Regions from separate parts of the Bacillus sp. MT94 genome, predicted to be linked through region 1. Evidence: riboswitches for the same ligand, from Rfam matches in the RefSeq annotation. Region 1 holds a riboswitch; each other region holds the start of a gene.
The links. A riboswitch is a leader RNA that binds a small molecule or an ion and turns the genes downstream of it on or off. The one in region 1 is predicted to bind S-adenosylmethionine.
Positions count from the first base shown of each region.

Region 2: linked by a shared signal. The riboswitch ahead of AC1Q51_RS04745 (ECF-type riboflavin transporter substrate-binding protein) and the one ahead of metI (cystathionine gamma-synthase/O-acetylhomoserine thiolyase) in region 1 are both predicted to bind S-adenosylmethionine.
Region 3: linked by a shared signal. The riboswitch ahead of AC1Q51_RS11785 (Na+/H+ antiporter NhaC family protein) and the one ahead of metI (cystathionine gamma-synthase/O-acetylhomoserine thiolyase) in region 1 are both predicted to bind S-adenosylmethionine.
Region 4: linked by a shared signal. The riboswitch ahead of mtnK (S-methyl-5-thioribose kinase) and the one ahead of metI (cystathionine gamma-synthase/O-acetylhomoserine thiolyase) in region 1 are both predicted to bind S-adenosylmethionine.

Region 1 covers NZ_JBXAEZ010000002.1:546,852-549,055, forward strand. Annotated here, with positions in the region: gene AC1Q51_RS08560 (bifunctional homocysteine S-methyltransferase/methylenetetrahydrofolate reductase) at 1-811, opposite strand, end outside; SAM riboswitch class I at 882-991, opposite strand; SAM riboswitch class I at 1,195-1,305, shown strand; gene metI (cystathionine gamma-synthase/O-acetylhomoserine thiolyase) at 1,400-2,204, shown strand, end outside.
Region 2 covers NZ_JBXAEZ010000001.1:981,426-983,629, forward strand. Annotated here, with positions in the region: gene AC1Q51_RS04735 (macrolide family glycosyltransferase) at 1-26, shown strand, start outside; gene AC1Q51_RS04740 (aspartate/glutamate racemase family protein) at 118-798, opposite strand; SAM riboswitch class I at 952-1,067, shown strand; gene AC1Q51_RS04745 (ECF-type riboflavin transporter substrate-binding protein) at 1,207-1,755, shown strand; gene AC1Q51_RS04750 (ABC transporter ATP-binding protein) at 1,766-2,204, shown strand, end outside.
Region 3 covers NZ_JBXAEZ010000003.1:21,788-23,991, reverse strand. Annotated here, with positions in the region: gene gltP (glutamate/aspartate:proton symporter GltP) at 1-44, shown strand, start outside; gene AC1Q51_RS11790 (ribonuclease FAU-1 family protein) at 113-631, shown strand; SAM riboswitch class I at 752-857, shown strand; gene AC1Q51_RS11785 (Na+/H+ antiporter NhaC family protein) at 952-2,204, shown strand, end outside.
Region 4 covers NZ_JBXAEZ010000002.1:351,654-353,857, reverse strand. Annotated here, with positions in the region: gene AC1Q51_RS07435 (carbon-nitrogen family hydrolase) at 1-713, shown strand, start outside; SAM riboswitch class I at 785-926, shown strand; gene mtnK (S-methyl-5-thioribose kinase) at 1,017-2,198, shown strand; gene mtnA (S-methyl-5-thioribose-1-phosphate isomerase) at 2,195-2,204, shown strand, end outside.

The sequences.
Region 1 (2,204 bases):
GAGTCGTACCACAACAACCACCTAATAACCGAATACCTTGCTCAATAAATCTCGGCGTCATCGCCTCAAAATAAGCTGGGCTTCCCTCATATACGTAACGTCCCTCCACATAATTCGGGAGACCTGCATTTGGGTATGCTGATAAATAGCCATTTTGCGGAATCGATATCATTTTGAAAGCCTCCGTCATATGAAGCGGCCCTAGTTGACAATTTAATCCAACAACATTTGCACCGTAATCTATAAGTTGCTTTAATATTTCATTGACATCATTTCCATTTTGAGTCGTACCTGCTTCATGTAACGCTAATTGAGCAACAATTGGAATGTTCGTTTGCTTACGCAATACTTTAACAGCATGAAGTAATTCAAATTCATCGTAAAAAGTTTCTAATAGTAATCCATCAACCTGTTCTTCTAGTAAAGCCCCTGCCTGTTCAAGTAGCATAAACTCCCTTTCCATATCAGTCGTTGTAACGGCTCCGATATGTTTCATACCACCAATTGTTCCTAAAATTGCATTTTTATCTGTCACAGATGCTTTCGCCAGTTTTACTGCCGCTCTATTAATTTCTGTAACTTGATTTTCTAAGCCGTACATACGTAATTTCGCCTCATTTGCTCCATACGTATTCGTTTGAATTACATCTGCTCCAGCAGCTACATATTGTTTATGAATCGATATAATTAAGTCTGGATCAGATACATTCAATTCTTCAAAGCTACTTTGCAAGCCATGTGAATGCAATAACGTCCCAACCGCACCATCACCTATTACAATTCCTTTTGATAATAAATCTAGTAATTTCACGAATCTCCCTCATTTCTATCAATATAAAAACCCCCTCTTCACTTTGAAGAGGGGGACATAATCGTTCCTCCTCTTATTATGCAAAACATTCGTTTTGCAGGTATTAGCACCGTTTCAAACATTTCGTTTGAAGGTTGCCGGGTTTCACAGGGCCTTTCCCTCCACCGCTCTCAATAAGAGTTGTCTTTATTATTTTATTTATGTAGCTAAAAGGAAATGCGTTCCCCTTTTAACAATGTTTGTTAATTTTTTAATAAATTTAGCATGCACAAAAGTAAAAGTCAATGACACTTGCGGAAAAATAAAAATTTTTCAAAATAAAGTTGCAATTCAATTATCTTTTGTTGTAAAGTTAAAAACATAATAAAAATTTCATACGAACATTCTTATCTAGAGAGGTAGAGGGACTGGCCCTGTGACGCCTCAGCAACCATTAACATTTTGTTAATAAGGTGCTAATTCCAGCAAATTGTGAAAGATTTGACAGATGAGAAGAAGACTCTATTCAAACCGAAAGCCTTCTTCTTAGAAGGCTTTTTTTATTTTATATTCACTTAATGTTTCAATTTAAAAAGGAGGAATTTTCACATGTCAACAATCGAAACAAAACTAGCACAAATCGGCAATCGCAGTGAAACTACAACTGGAACGGTTAATCCACCAGTTTATTTCTCAACCGCTTATCGTCATGAAGGAATTGGTAAATCTACTGGCTTTGACTATTCACGAACTGGCAATCCAACTCGAGGTCTTTTAGAACAGGCAATCGCAGACTTAGAATATGGCGAACAAGGTTATGCCTGTAGTTCAGGGATGGCGGCTGTTCTCCTCGTCCTTTCTCTATTCCGCTCTGGAGACGAACTTATTGTATCTGAAGATTTATACGGTGGAACGTATCGATTATTTTCTGAACATGAAAAAAAGTGGAATGTTCGATGTAGATACGTAAATACACAGTCTATTAAACAAATTGAGCAAGCTATCACAACTGAAACGAAGGCTATTTTCATAGAAACTCCAACTAATCCATTAATGCAAGTTACTGATATTGCTGCTGTCGCAACTGTAGCGAAAAGGCACGGACTACTTCTTATTGTAGACAACACATTCTACACACCTTATATACAGCAACCATTAACAGAAGGTGCTGACATTGTACTTCACAGCGCAACGAAATATTTAGGGGGACATAACGATGTACTAAGCGGACTTGTCGTTGCAAAAGGAAAGGAACTTTGTGAAGAAATCGCTCATTATCATAATGCATCAGGTGCAGTTTTAAGCCCATTTGACTCATGGTTACTAATTCGCGGTATGAAAACGTTAGCGCTTCGCATGAGACAGCATGAAGAAAATGCGAAAGCAGTTGTTGCATATTTAAATGATGAAGACG
Region 2 (2,204 bases), on a different contig from region 1:
CTCTTTTAAATAAAGTAAAACTTTAATCGGTAGGGATTTTACTACCCATAAATAGCGGGATAAATAGTCGTAACTGTATACAAGCATAGAGGTTCTCACCTTTATGCTTGTATATTCTTATCCAGCAAATTGCACAGCAGTATTTGCATGTAAAAAAGCAGTATCAAAAACGGGAACAGTGAGATCATTTTGGGAGATGAGTAAAGGTATTTCAGTGCAGCCTAATAATATACCTTCAGCACCATTTTGAATTAATGATTTTGTAATTTGTAATAACTCTTCTTTAGATGTTTCTGAAATGATCCCTCTACTTAATTCATCTAATATGACATGGTGGATAAAAGTTCTTTCCTCGTCATTGGGGATAATTGTCTCAATGTTATATTTCGCTAATCGTGATTTATAGAAATCTTGCTCCATCGTTTGTTTTGTTCCTAATAGTCCGATACGTTTTATATTCTGTTCTACCATTTCTTTAGCACTTACATCACCAATGTGAAGAAGCGGGATAGATATTGCTTGTTCTACTTCCTCGGCAAATAGATGTACGGTATTTGAACACATTAATAAACATTCAGCCCCAGATTTTTCAACTTTCTTTGCAACTGTAACTAGTTCATTTTTCACTTCTTCATATTGATGGTTTTGTAATAAAGTAGTTACTTCACCAAAATCCATACTATATAAAACTAACTTTGCATTTTGATCGTATTGAGAGAGTGTAAGTGTATTAATATGTTTATAGTATAATGATGTAGATTCCCAACTTAATCCTCCAATCAAACCAATAACTTTCATAATGCATTCCTCCCAAAACGATTTTGAATTTATTATTTCATAATTCCGATAAGAATACAATGATTTAAATGATCTATTTAACAAAAAATAAAAATAGTAAGAAAAGTGTTGAAATTTACATTCTTTAGTGCCATAATACGAATTACAAATTAATACTTATCCAGAGAGGTGGAGGGAACGGCCCTAAGAAACCTCAGCAACCCCTATGTAATTTTATAGGAAGGTGCTAATTCCGCAGAGGACACGTTGTGTTTTTTGAAAGATAAGAGGATTCTTGAACGTGAAAGAAAATGACCTCTTATATAAGAGGTCATTTTTTGTTGTATAGAAAGGGAGTGTAGATGCATAATTCATTTTTAAATTAAATATAGAGTAATAAAAGTTGACTAATATGAGAGGGGAATTGTAATGAACAAATTATCAACAAAGTTAGTAGTAGCAATCGGTATTGGAGCAGCATTATACGGGATATTAGGACTTTGGGGATTTTCTATTGCACCGAATACATTTATTAAACCAGCATTAGCTATATTAACTGTTTTTGGAGCATTATTTGGTCCAGTGGCAGGACTGTTAATCGGACTTATCGGTCATACCGTAACAGATACGATTGCTGGATGGGGGATTTGGTGGGGCTGGGTTACTAGTTCAGGGATTATTGGTTTTTCGATGGGTCTTATTCAAAAAAGAGTTGGTTTTAGTGTGAAAAACGGGTCGTTTAACAAGGGGCATATTTCTTATTTAGCAATTACTGGGCTAGTTGGTATTGTCATTGCTATTATATTTGCTGGGGCATTCGATATTATTGTGATGGGAGAACCATTTGACAAAATTGTTATCCAAGTATTAGGAGCAACAATTTCCGATGTTATCGTTTTCTTAGTAGTTGGATTGCCACTTACAATTGGCTTGGCAAAATCTAATAAGAAACATACACATTTAAAAATTGAAAAGTAGGGATGTTAACATGAAACCAATTATTTCGTTTGAACAATTCACCTTTCAATATGGGCATGCTGCGCAGCCTACTTTAAGTGATATTACCTTTCATATATACCCTGGGGAAAAAGTACTAATTGCTGGACGAAGTGGTTCAGGAAAGTCGACATTAGCTCATTGTATAAATGGGCTAATCCCATTTTCTTACGAAGGGACTAGTACAGGTAACGTTTTAATTGCCGGTAAAGACCCGAGGGAAGGAAGTATTTTTGAACAAAGTAAGCAGGTAGGAACAATTTTGCAAGATCAAGATGCTCAATTTATTGGTCTGACAGTAGAAGAAGATGTAGCTTTTTATTTAGAAAATGAATGTGTAAAGCAAGATGACATGAAAAAGATTGTTTCGGACTCATTAAGAAAGGTGAAGATGCATACGTTTCATAAACAAAGTCCACATGAATTATCAG
Region 3 (2,204 bases), on a different contig from region 1:
AAGCTTATTTAAAAGAGATTTCTGAAAAGGGTCAAGCTGCTTAATTATAATATGAACAAGCTCTCACATAATATGTGGGAGCTTTTCTGTATATAGAAGAGGAGTATACATAATGAAACGTAAATATGGTGACGGTTCTTCGTGGAAAAGACTAATAGAAAAGAGTTATAGGCTTAAGCAAGTGGAAGAGGGAATGCTCGGAATACTGGATATAAAAAAGGTGAGAGAGCCTAGTTGTAAAGAATATGATGGTAAAGAAATTTGTATTGCAAGTGATGGGTATACGTGGGTTCAATATTTCATTAATGGAAAGAACTTTGCGATTACAGTTATGTTAGATGATAGGCACAATTTAGTGCAATATTATATTGATGTGACGAAAGAATATGAAATAGACGATCGTGGTTTACCGTATTTTGATGATTTATATTTAGATGTAGTATTATTACCTAGCGGTAAGGTGTATGTATTAGATGAAGAGGAGCTAGAGGATGCTTATAAAAGTGGCGATGTCACGAAGGAAGAGTATGAGTTAGCTTGGTACACTACGAAATGGATATTAGCAGCAATAAAAAATAGTGAATTTTATTGGATTTCAATATTGGAAGAAGAAATCGAAAAGTTAAAATGATTATTGTATTCAAATTTTTGTATAATTACCAAAAAAATCTATACAAAAAATAATTGACTTTTGTTTTGTAAGCGAGTAAAGTTAGGGAAGAAATTATTATTAAAAAATAAATATGAAACCTTCTTATAAAGAGAGGCGGAGGGACTGGCCCTACGATGCCTCGGCAGCGGACTCGATTTCAGAGTGCTGTGCCAAATCCAGCAAGCATGTGCTTGAAAGATGAGAAGAGCGTTTCTTATAGATGTATAAGACCTCTTCTCACCGGAAGAGGTCTTTTGTTATTCATTAGAAAAAGGTTGAAACTAGGGAGAGATGGTACTTTGAAAGAAACGAGAGGAAATGGTTTAGCTTTATTACCACTTGGGATATTTTTGGCGCTATTTATTGGTTCTGGAATTATTACAGGTGATTTCTATAAATTGCCGATACTTGTAGCGATTTCAATTGCTGTAGGAGTCGCTTTAGTGATGAATCGTAAAGAAAGTTTTAATGTGAAAGTAGAGCGGTTCGCTAAAGGTGCAGGAAATCCGGATATTATGATTATGGTATTAATTTTTGTGCTTGCAGGTGCATTTTCTGAAACTGCTAAAGGAATGGGCGGAGTAGACTCAACTGTTAATTTAGCGTTAACTATTTTACCGCCAGGATTTATCGTAGCTGGAATCTTTGTTATTGGTGCATTTATTTCATTAGCAATGGGAACTTCAATGGGAACAATTGCAGCATTAGCGCCGATTGCTGTAGGTATTAGTGGTCAAACTGATATCTCAATTGCGCTTGCAATGGCTACTGTTGTTGGGGGAGCGATGTTTGGTGATAATTTATCATTTATTTCAGATACAACAATCGCAGCTGTTCGTTCACAAGGAACAGAAATGAAAGATAAGTTTAAAACGAATTTTTTAATTGTGTTACCAGCGGCTATTATTACAATTGTACTATTAGTAATAGTTACTTCAGGAAGTGACACGCAAATTAAAGCACATAGCTTTGATTGGATAAAGATTTTACCGTACGCAGGAGTACTTATTACAGCGCTACTTGGCTGGAATGTACTTATTGTATTAACTGGTGGAACTGTATTATCTGGTGTTATCGGTCTTATAGATGGAAGTTACACGTTAGAAAGTTTCTTTAAAAGTGTAACGACTGGAATGGGCGGTATGATGGAGTTAGTATTACTTGCTATATTAATTGGCGGTATGGTTGAATTAATCCAATATAATGGTGGTATTCAATATTTAATGAATGTATTAACACGTAATATTCGTTCGAAAAAAGGTGCAGAATTTGGTATTGCTGGTTTAGTAAGTATGACTAATATGTGTACAGCGAATAATACGATTTCGATTATTTTTACAGGCCCGCTTGCAAAAAATATTGCAGATCAATATGAAATAGACCCTCGTAAATCAGCGAGTGTATTAGATCTTTTCTCATGTTGTGTACAAGGATTAATTCCGTACGGTGCCCAAATGTTAACGGCAGCAGGATTTGCAGCGTTATCTCCGGTTGAATTGTTGCCATATGCATTTTATCCAATCTTAGTTGGAGTATGTGGGATTGTTTCTAT
Region 4 (2,204 bases), 200 kb from region 1:
AAAATAAAATAAGCGAAGCTATGAAGGAAAGGCCAGATGTTATCGTCTTACCAGAACTATGGACAACAGGATATGATTTAACGAGACTTTCTGAAATTGCAGATAGGGATGGAGTGGAAACGAAAGAAAAGTTAATAGAATGGGCGAAGCAATATGATGTACATATTGTTGGTGGTTCTATAGCAAAGCAAACAGAGCAAGGCGTTACAAATACGATGTATGTTGTAAATAATGAAGGACAGCTAGTCAACGAATATAGTAAAGTACATTTATTTCAGCTTATGGATGAACATAAATATTTAATAGCCGGTAATGGTACGGGCGAATTTAAGCTGGATGATGTTGAATGCGCTGGAACAATTTGTTATGATATTCGTTTTCCAGAGTGGATGCGTGTCCATACTGCTAAAGGGGCAAAAGTATTATTTGTTGTAGCTGAATGGCCATTAGTTCGTTTAGCACATTGGCGTTTGCTATTGCAAGCAAGAGCAGTTGAAAATCAGTGTTATGTTGTTGCATGTAATAGAGCAGGAAAGGATCCAAATAATGTATTTGCGGGTCATTCTTTAATTGTGGACCCTTGGGGTGAAGTTGTAGTAGAGGCGAATGAAGAGGAATCAATTTTATTTGGAGAGCTTGAATTCGAGAAAATTAAAGAAGTACGTAAAGGAATTCCAGTTTTTGCGGATCGCCGTCCAGAATTATACAAATAAAATGTTGACAAGTGATTTTTATTCTTGGTATAGTCTTCAACATAAAGTTAAAAATTCAAAAAATTATACAACTCTTATCAAGAGCAGGTGGAGGGATTTGGCCCGATGAAGCCCAGCAACCGACCGTAATACCATTGTGAAATGGGGCGTTTATTACGCCAAAAGGCACGGTGCTAATTCCAGCAGAAAGTAAAACTTTCTGGCAGATAAGAGGGGAGAAGATAAACTTCAAACCTCTTTCTTAGTGGAAAGAGGTTTTTCTATGTTAGAAAAACCTCTGAATTTAAAAAGGGGGAGAAGACGATGGGATATTATTCATTAACAGAAATAACAGCTGTACAATATGCGAAAGATCATGGCTACTTTGAAGCGAAGGCAAATGTCGTTTGTCATGAAATTGGAGACGGAAACTTAAATTACGTGTTCAAATTAGATGATGGAGAGAAATCGATTATAATAAAACAAGCACTGCCTTATGCGAAAGTAGTTGGTGAAAGCTGGCCATTGTCTATAAAAAGAGCAACGATTGAAAGCAAGGCATTACAAATTTTTGCGCAGTATGTACCGGATTATGTTCCAGTAGTGTACAGTCATGATGAAGAGTTAGCGATAACGGTAATAGAAGACTTATCAAGACTAACAATTACAAGAAAAGGATTAATAGACGGAGAAGAATATCCGCTTTTATCCCAGCATATCGGCCGTTTTCTAGCACATGTTTTATTTTACACTTCAGATTTTGGTTTACAGTCAGAAGAGAAGAGGGTACTAGAAGGTACCTTTGTAAATCCGGACCTTTGTAAAATTACAGAGGATTTAGTGTTTACAGATCCGTTTGGACATTATGATACAAATGATTATGAGCCAGATTTACAGCTCGTGGTTGATGAACTTTGGAGTGATAAAACTTTAAAACTAAAAGTAGCACAATATAAATATAAGTTCTTAACAAGAAAAGAAACTCTTATTCATGGTGATTTACATACTGGTAGTATTTTTTCGTCACCTTCTGAAACGAAAGTGATTGATCCAGAATTTGCGACATATGGCCCATTTGGATTTGACATAGGTCAATTTATTGCAAATCTATTATTAAATGCTTTATCTAGAGAAGAAGAGAAAAGAAGTGTACTATTTTTCCATATAGAAAAGACGTGGAGTTATTTTGTAGAAACTTTTACAAAGTTATGGATTGGAGAAGGTGTAGAAGCATATACGAAAGAAAAACAATGGTTACCAATTATTTTGCAAAATATCTTTACTGATGCAGTTGGATTTGCCGGATGTGAACTGATTCGTAGAACAATTGGTTTAGCTCATGTAGCAGATTTAGATGAAATAGAAAATAAAGAAACAAGAATTCAAGCTAAGAAACAAGCGCTATCCTTAGGTAAAGAACTAATAAAATATGAATCTAAAAGTGCTGATATTCAACTGTTTCGAACATTATTTCAACAGACAGTTTCAGGGGGCGTAAAAGCGTGAGTACAA